DNA from 2 places in the Enterococcus sp. BWT-B8 genome. Region 2 is predicted to be linked to the other one. Evidence: riboswitches for the same ligand, from Rfam matches in the RefSeq annotation. Region 2 holds a riboswitch; the other holds the start of a gene.

Region 1 (4,490 bases), on a different contig from region 2:
TAATTTATTTTTCAGCCCAATTCCCCGACCTTCCTGACGCAGATATAAAACAGCCCCCGTTCCTTTCTCTTCAATCATTCGCATTGACTCATGCAGCTGCTCCCCGCAGTCACAGCGATAAGAGCCAAAAATATCCCCCGTTAAACACTCAGAATGAAGCCGAACCATTAACGGCTCCTCCGTATGGCGAATGTCCCCTTTGGACAATACTAAATGTTCTTTATGCTGCTGATCTTCAAAAAGCATTAAGTCAAACTCGCCAAAAACTGTAGGCAATTTAACAGCTGATGTTTTTTCAGCATGAAGATAAGTCACCAGTTCTTCAACTGTAATAAACGGAAGGTTATGCTTCTTTGCAAATACTTCAAGCTGAGGCCGTCTTGCCATGGTTCCATCCTCGTTTAGAATTTCACATATATAAGCCGCTTCACTCCGGTTAACCAGCTTGGCTAAATCAATGGCTGCTTCAGTATGACCACGCCTTTCCAGTACACCCCCTTCTTTACCAATCAGTGGAAAAATATGCCCCGGCCGATTAAACATTTCCGACAGGCTCTCCTTGTTCGCCAACGCTTCAATCGTTTTGGCACGGTCATAAGCTGAAATACCTGTTGCTGTTTCTACATGATCAACACTGACAGTAAAGGCTGTACCAAAGCTGTCCGTATTATTCCCCACCATTTCTGCAAGATTTAAACGATTCGCAATTTTTTTAGAGACAGGAGCACAAATCAAGCCTCTCGCGAAGGTAACCATAAAGTTGACATTTTCAGCCGACACCAGATTTGCAATACCAACTAAATCGCCTTCTGCTTCCCGATCATCATCGTCTGCCACCACAATCAGCTTGCCCTTTTTTAGAAACGCTATGGCTTCCTGAATCTTCTCTCTACTCAATTAAACCAGTCCTTTCCAGTTTGTCGGCTGGTATACACCCAGCTGTGCTTTCACATATTTTCCCAACACATCAGTTTCAATATTTACATAATCGCCACAATTTAATTTCCCTAAATTGGTCTGATCCTTTGAATGAGGAATCAAGCTGACGGAAAAACTCGAACTCGTAATCTGTGTAACAGTTAAACTGACACCGTTAACAGCGATAGAACCCTGAGCAATAATTTCTCCATGAAATGAATCTGGAAAGTCAAATGTAAGAACAAGCGCATTCTCCTGTACTCTTTTTTCTTTAAGGCGAGTCATGCCGTCTACATGTCCGGTAACCAAATGTCCTTCCAAACGCCCTTCATATAGGAGTGCCCGTTCCAGATTTACTTCATCATTCACTTTCAAGCGGGAAAAATTTGTCCGCTGATAGGTTTCCGGCATAATATCTACGGTAAATTGTTGTTGAGTGATTGAAATTGCAGTTAGACAAACCCCGTTTATGGCCATACTGTCTCCAATTTGATAGTCCCTGAGCAATTCTGCCGAAGCTTGGCAGGTAAGCTTTACAGTCTGCCCCATATGGCTCATTCGAATAATTTTTCCTTTTTCCTGAATCAACCCTGTAAACATATCACTCTCTCCTTCCGACAATTCGAAAATCTTCACCGATTTTTTCTATCTCTGTGAACTTCATTGAAGCTAAATGGCTAGTCTCTCGATTACTTGACATCGCCGGAAGACTATTTCCACCCAAGAGAGTCGGTGTCATATAACAAATTATTTCTTCCCAACAATCGCTTGCTAAAAAAGCATCATGGATTATTGCTCCACCTTCTACATAAACAGACTGAATGGTTCTTTCCAGCAGCGCATGGAGTACTGCTGGAATCGTGACTTTTGATAACGAGACTACTTCTACATGCCCTGGCAATTGTTCGGTGTTTACAGCTGCTTCAGTAAAAATCAGTACGGGTGCTGTTTTATCTTTAAAAATATTAAATTGGGGATGCACTAAAACTCGTCCTCTTCGATCCAGCACAATGCGAACGGGAGGAAATGGAGACTTGTTTGTTGATAATAAATTGGGATTATCCGTTAAAATCGTTTCACTTCCCACTAAAATTGACTGATAGCTTCCTCTTTCTTCATGAACCCTTTTTGAAGCCGCTTCCTGCGTTAGCTGTGTTCGTCTTCGGGCAAAAGAAATTTTCCCATCCGCTGACATTGCCTGCTTTAAGGTAACGAACGGCATCTGCCTTTCAAAAAAATAATTGTAGTGTTCGTTTAATGAACGAACCTCTTTTTCCAGAATCCCTGTAATCACCTGGATTCCCTGTTCTCTTAACTTTTCCACACCTTTTCCTGAAACCAGCGGATTAGGGTCCAGCTGCCCAATGACTACGCATTTGATTCCTGAGTTGCTGATTATCGCTGTACATGGCGGCTGCTTTCCATAATGATCACAGGGCTCCAAGGTAACATAGAGTGTTGAATTGAATAATTTTTCGGGAGTTTTACATAAATCAATTGCATTTTTTTCAGCATGCGCTTGTCCAAATTCGAGATGTGCGCCTTGCGAAATCACTTCATTTCCACTAACGATGACTGAGCCAACTAAAGGGTTTGTATAGGTCTTCCCCTGCCCCTTTTTTGCTTCCTCAATTGCCAGCTTCATAAACATTTCATGCAAAATAATTCCTCCTTTCCAAAACAAAACAGCCCCGCACAAATACACAGGGCTGTTACAAATCAAACTCAAAGAAACGATGACAAAAAAAGATACACTTCTCCCGTCAAGTTCTACTAAGTTTTTCTTCTCCCATCCAGACTTTAACTGTCGGTTCCAGAATTTCACTGGATCAACCGCAAATATGCGGGTCACGGACTTCAAGCATTGCTTGTCACCGTCGGTCGGGAATTACACCCTGCCCCGAAGAAATCTATTCAATTAACAGTTTAAGAATACAGTTGTAAAAACAGAATGTCAATCTCTTTCCATACAGCTGATAAATTATTTACAGCAAATAGGTGCCTTCCAATCTTAGAAAAGTAAGTCGATTACAAGATGAGATTTCTTTCCCGAACGTCTTATACGATTTAGCTGCTGAAAGTACCCATCCTTTTATACCAGTCGGCTTTACCTCAATGCCGGATCTTCCAGTATACTGTCCTGCATGTTTTTTAAGGTTTGGATGGAATGCTGCATGCTCTTCTTCTCGTCCTCATCAAGAGGCGTCTCAATAATTTCCCGAATGCCTTCTCTGTTTATAACCGCATTGGAGCCAATACAAACATCTTCACTATTGTATTGTCCTTCCAAATGAACAGAAACCGGCAGCACCGAATTTTCATCCTGCAGAATTGCCTGAGTAATTCGTGCCAGAGCAATTGCTATTCCATAATGCGTAGAGCCTTTATAATTGATAATTTCATAGGCAGCGTTTTTGACATTTTCTGACAGCTTCAAAAGATCCTCCTGTGAAAACTCTGGATGCTGATCCAGCCATTCTGTAATTTTCAACCCTCCGATATTGCCATGCGACCAGACAGGAAATTGTGTGTCTCCATGCTCTCCCAAAATGTAAATATTCACATCTCTTGGATCTATCTGAAATTTTTCGCCTACCGCACTTCTGAGTCTTGCACTGTCCAAAGACGTGCCAGAACCAATTACTTTTTTTGGAGGAAATCCAGTCAGCTCTTTTACATAATGCGTCAACACATCCACCGGGTTGCTGGCAATCAGAAATATTCCATTAAACCCCTCCCGAATAACAGCTTCAACAATGGACTTCATAATAGCGGCATTCCGTTTCACCAGATCCAGTCTGGTTTCGTTTTCTTTTTGAGCAGCTCCGGCTGTGATCACGATCATATCCGCATCAGAACAATCTGCGTAAGTCGCAGAATAGATATTTTTGGGTCCGACATAAGCCAGTCCGTGAGTAAGATCCTGTACATCACCGGCGACTTTGTTCGCATCCAGATCAATAATCCCCACATCACTTCCTACCCCTTGGGCCATCAAAGCAAAGCTGTAGCTTGAACCGACATCTCCATTACCGATTACAATAATTTTATTCATACTCGTTCACCTTCCTGTCTAATAAATATGTTGATTTCAGCAATTATACACTAGGCTTATCTGTTTGCTGCCTTAAAGAATCGGCACAAACAACGCACTGATTTTTTCCTTACATTTTTCAAGCAGCGTTCTCTTTGCCTGCATGGCTTCATTCACTTGACCGGAATTGCTCAGATCAGCAGCAAACTGGTCAGTCAACTCCTCAATCGCCGGTGAAGGACCATAAATAAAGAGTGACAGTTCATGATTAAGATAAAAACTGCGGATGTCAAAATTCGTCGAGCCAACTGTTGCTGCATGATCATCAATAATCATATATTTACAGTGAATAAAAGAAGAGCGGTCATAGGCATACACTTCTATCCCTGCTGAAAGCAGCTCGTCAATAAACGAATTTGTTCCATGATACGAAATCCCACGATCCCCTTTTCCGGGAATGATCAGCTGGACCTTTACACCGCAGCGCGCTGCCCGTCTTAAAGCGCCCAATGTTTCTTCATCCGGAACAAAATAAGGC
Region 2 (4,490 bases):
GAACTCGAAGGAGAAGATCCGAGAGAAGCTCTGGTTACTCAGCTTCTTGAATACCGAAAATTTAAGTATGCTGCCGGATTACTTCATGAAAAAGAAGCGGAACGCAGCTTGTACTATACAAAGGAACCGATGGATATTGAAGAATACAGGGAAGTACAGCCATTGCTTAAACCGAATCAACTAAATACCATTGATTTATTTTTGGCTTTTCATTCCATGCTTGAAAAAAGGAAAAAACGTCAGCCGGTTCAGACAACTGTGACAGGTGAGGATGTTTCGATTGAGATGAAACTTGCGGAGCTGACAGAAAAGATCGGGTCGCTGCATTCAAATGAGCCGGTCGAGCTGGATTCTTTTTTTGAAAGCTATTCTAAACAGGAAATTGTAACAACGTTTATGGCTTTACTCGAGTTGATGAAAAAACATCTGGTCCGCGTTGAACAGGAGTCAAATTATGGTTCGATTTTTCTGTATAATGCTCAGAGCAACAATGAAACAACAAATGATTTGGAGGAAACAACGTGACGATGATGAGTCAAGTCGAAGCAGTTCTTTTTGTAGTGGGGGATGAGGGGATCAGCTTGGAAGAGCTGGCATATCTATTAAATCTACCTACTGCAAAAACATTTGAAATTGTATCTGAATTGATGAAAAGATATGAACAGGATAAGTGTTCGGCATTAAATATATTAGAAGTGGGGAATCAGTTTGTTCTTTCTACAAAGAAAAAATATGCTCCTTTGCTGAAAAAATATGCTCAATCGCCAATCGCCAATAATCTTTCCCAGGCAGCGTTGGAGACACTGTCAATCATTGCTTATAAGCAGCCTATTTCAAGAGTTGAAGTGGACGAAATTCGTGGAGTGCAGTCTGCCGGCTCTATTCAAAAGCTGGCTGCTAAACAGTTAATAGTGGAAAAAGGTCGGGTTGATGGGCCTGGTCGGGCAATATTATATGGTACGACTGATTATTTTATGGATTATTTTGGATTGAAAACTTTGGATGAACTTCCAGATATTCAGGATATGGAAGAGGAAATTAACGAAGAGCTGCCTTTGGATCTCTTTTTTGATCGATACAAGAATGAACTTGCTGAAACAGAGATGCTAGAAGAGCCGGAGAGTGAGGAGAAAGAATAACATGGAAAGACTGCAAAAAGTAATTGCTCATGCCGGGATTGCTTCACGCCGAAAAGCAGAAGAATATATTGAGCGGGGAAGAGTAAAGGTCAACGGAAAAATTGTTAAAGAGCTGGGAACAAAAGTCAGCAGAAATGATCTGATTGAGGTAGACGATGTGCCGATTTATCAGGAAGAAAATGTTTATTATCTTTTTTATAAACCAAAAGGGGTTATTTCCTCTGTATCTGATGATAAGGGCAGAAAAGTTGTTACGGATTTTTTCCCAAGTGTTAAAGAGCGAATTTATCCTGTTGGTCGTTTAGATTATGATACATCAGGGATCATTCTTTTAACAAATGACGGAGAATTTTCGCAAAAGCTGATTCATCCAAGCCACGAAGTAAATAAGGTGTATGTGGCTAAGGTAAAAGGACTTCCTAAAAAACATGACTTGCAGCCTTTGAAAAAAGGTGTTCGCGTTAAAGGTTACAGAACGGCTCCGGCAGATTTTCAAATTCTGTCAGTGGACTTGAAAACAAACACCGGTATTGTTGAACTGACGATCCATGAAGGGAAAAATCATCAGGTCAAAGACATGTTTCAGGCTGTAGGTTATCCGGTGCAAAAATTAAAAAGAGAAAAATTTGGAAATCTGACATTACAGGGACTTAGACCTGGGGAATATCGCAGTTTGAATAAAAAAGAAATCAGCAGTCTGCTTAATGAGGCAAAATAGCAGCACAATGAATAATTAATCTGTGCTCGAATTTTGCCAGCCTGTTTCCTATTCACTTTTATTGATAGCGGATAGTTAGTAAAAAAATAGATGGTTATTATGTATCAATTGCAAATTTTATGATCAAGGCCCATGTACTTTCTATCGCTTCATAAAATATTTCTTCATGCTTTTGTCGTGATTGTGAGATGCTAAACTATTGCTTTTTTGCAGAAGTGATGTATAATTGGGATGTATTAAAAATTAAATAAAGGTTCGTCTTCAGGGGCAGGGTGTAATTCCCGACCGGTGGTTATAGTCCACGACCTACTTATTGCAAGTAGCCGAATTGGTGTAATTCCAATACCGACAGTAAAGTCTGGATAAAGAAGATAGGGCTTATTTGAATAGCTTTCTTTCAGATAAGATGACTCTAACTCTATTTTTCCCTGCAGAAAAATAGAGTTTTTTTCTGCAGTTGAAAGATTTGTAAGAGGATGTTTAAATGCGGAACATCTAAAGAAAGTTCGCTTTTTGAATGGTTCATTTGAAGATGGATCCTTGTCAGGAGGATTTCATGAGAAACAGTAAGGTACAAAAAATGGTTGGCGTGGCAATGTTAGCTGCTCTTGGTGCAGCATTGCAATTTATTGATTTTCCATTGTTGCCGTCGGTTCCTTTTTTAAAGATTGATTTCAGTGACATACCGGTGATGGTGGGCATGTTTTTATTCGGTCCATTTGCTGGGATCGTTACAGCACTTATTCGTTCTATGCTGCATTTGTTGATGACAGGACCGTCACCGCAGAACATGGTCGGAGATATTGCCAGCTTCCTGGCTTCTACAATGTTCACGTTGCCGATGTATTATTTCTTCAATAAAGGCTCGCATAAGCTGGTAAACAAAGCAGCCGGAATTGTAACCGGTATTCTGATGATGACTGTATTTATGAGCATAGCAAATTATTTTGTGATTACGCCATTGTATTTGAGACTTTACGGAGTAAGTGCACAGGAATTTTTGGGAAGATCAATGGAAAGCTACATCGCTGCTGCAATTGTTCCATTCAACTTAATTAAAGGAGTTATTATCAGCAGTGTGTTTATGCTGTTCTATGTGAAGATACTCCCTTGGTTAAGCAGAAAGCAAAATCAGCTGGGCAATCAAACAACCGCAAAATAAGCGAAGCATCTCCATTAAAAATTGTAAAAGAAAGACCTTCCTGCTTTTTTGGGCAGTGAAGGTTTTTTTAGATACTTTGTCAAACAGTCATGAGCCATACTATTCGTTCATCCTGAATACTGAAAGTTATTGATAATTTTTCGTATAAATTTGGACTGATGAGTGATTTTATAAAGATGATAGATGGAGGGCGTATCTTGCATTCATTATCTTCTTTAATTGTTATTTTATCTTGATTAAATCCGCATGTGCATCTTCGTATTAGTGTATGATTCAAGCCTATAGAGGACACATTCTAATATCTTGATATGAATGTTTAGTGCTTCATTGGTAAGCTAGCAAGAGGGTATGCAATACTTTGATAAAATAAATGATAGTGTATTAAATCAGGAAAAATTTTCCGAAGCGAAAGAATAGTTGCCTGAGTCAATTCTTTTGAAGAAATTCAAGGTGGAAATCATGCAGAATTTGGAAGCTATGGTCAGTAAAACGAACCATTGAGCTTGAAATAAATAGTGATGAGCAGCAGAGAATTATCAGTAATTTACTTATTCAGCAGCGGTCTCAGTTGGTCGAAGCATAGAAATATAATTATTTAGCTGAAAATAATTCTAATTGAGTCCTCTTTATTTAATGAAGAAGAAAAAGACTGTCAAATTTCTTAAATCTATGAATACAAGTAAGTCTATTAAGCAAATTATATGGACAAATGTCAGTCTTTTTTTTCAATCTCTATTGCACGAACAGGACATTTGCGGTAAGCTTTGATCACGGCGTCCAGAGTAGCCTGGTCTGTGTTTGAAACATTTATTTTAAGCTGCTGCGGCTCATTTTTAAAAAGAACAATGCCTTCTTCTGTATAATCAAAAACAGAAGGAGCATAAACTTGGCAAAGTCCGCAGGCAATACATTTATCGGGGATAATTCTACACTTCAAAGAATCACACATCCTATCTTATTTATTGGAGAGGCTGATCACTATGACAACTCTATTCATTTTATCCTTATTCAAGCAGGGATACAAGATAAAGATATCAACCCTTTTTCATCTTTTAAAAGGGAAACGAACTATTTCTGTTTTAATGAATGGATTTTTATATGAAAATTTAATTTTCTTTCAACTGTTTCCTGAACTGACAGAGGAAGAATTTCAAGCGACTCTTCAAAAGTTAGTTGCAGAAGGATTTTTAAGCCTTCAACAAGAAAATTTGGAAGCGGTTATCACTGAAAAAGGAAGAGATTGTATACAAAAATACAGCTTGCAGGCAGAAAAAGAAAGTCAATGGCTGAATAGTTACAGATATGGCAAAATCGATAACAAAATCTGGCGGCTGATTCAATTTTTTGTTCAGGTAACCTCTAATCTTTCTTATCAAAATAATACTTATTCTCCTTTGGAATCCTCTCCCTATTATCAATGGAAAATGAAGCAGCTTCTCAAGAATAATGACAGGAATACAATTGGCAACCG

What was found. Region 2 has a riboswitch for FMN ahead of LI951_RS00840 (ECF transporter S component). Riboswitches for the same ligand answer to the same signal wherever they lie in the genome.
Region 1: it holds a riboswitch for FMN, as region 2 does, so the genes downstream of both, ribD (bifunctional diaminohydroxyphosphoribosylaminopyrimidine deaminase/5-amino-6-(5-phosphoribosylamino)uracil reductase RibD) here and LI951_RS00840 (ECF transporter S component) in region 2, are expected to answer to the same signal.

Annotation. Positions count from the first base shown of each region.
Region 1 is NZ_JAJDJV010000018.1:17,286-21,775, forward strand. Features, by position in the region: gene ribA (GTP cyclohydrolase II) at 1-897, opposite strand, end outside; gene LI951_RS13860 (riboflavin synthase) at 898-1,518, opposite strand; gene ribD (bifunctional diaminohydroxyphosphoribosylaminopyrimidine deaminase/5-amino-6-(5-phosphoribosylamino)uracil reductase RibD) at 1,520-2,578, opposite strand; FMN riboswitch at 2,696-2,830, opposite strand; gene LI951_RS13870 (L-lactate dehydrogenase) at 3,026-3,973, opposite strand; gene cls (cardiolipin synthase) at 4,046-4,490, opposite strand, start outside.
Region 2 is NZ_JAJDJV010000001.1:180,642-185,131, forward strand. Features, by position in the region: gene LI951_RS00825 (segregation/condensation protein A) at 1-525, shown strand, start outside; gene scpB (SMC-Scp complex subunit ScpB) at 522-1,139, shown strand; gene LI951_RS00835 (pseudouridine synthase) at 1,141-1,857, shown strand; FMN riboswitch at 2,111-2,234, shown strand; gene LI951_RS00840 (ECF transporter S component) at 2,414-3,019, shown strand; gene LI951_RS00845 (ferredoxin) at 3,732-3,956, opposite strand; gene LI951_RS00850 (helix-turn-helix domain-containing protein) at 4,000-4,490, shown strand, end outside.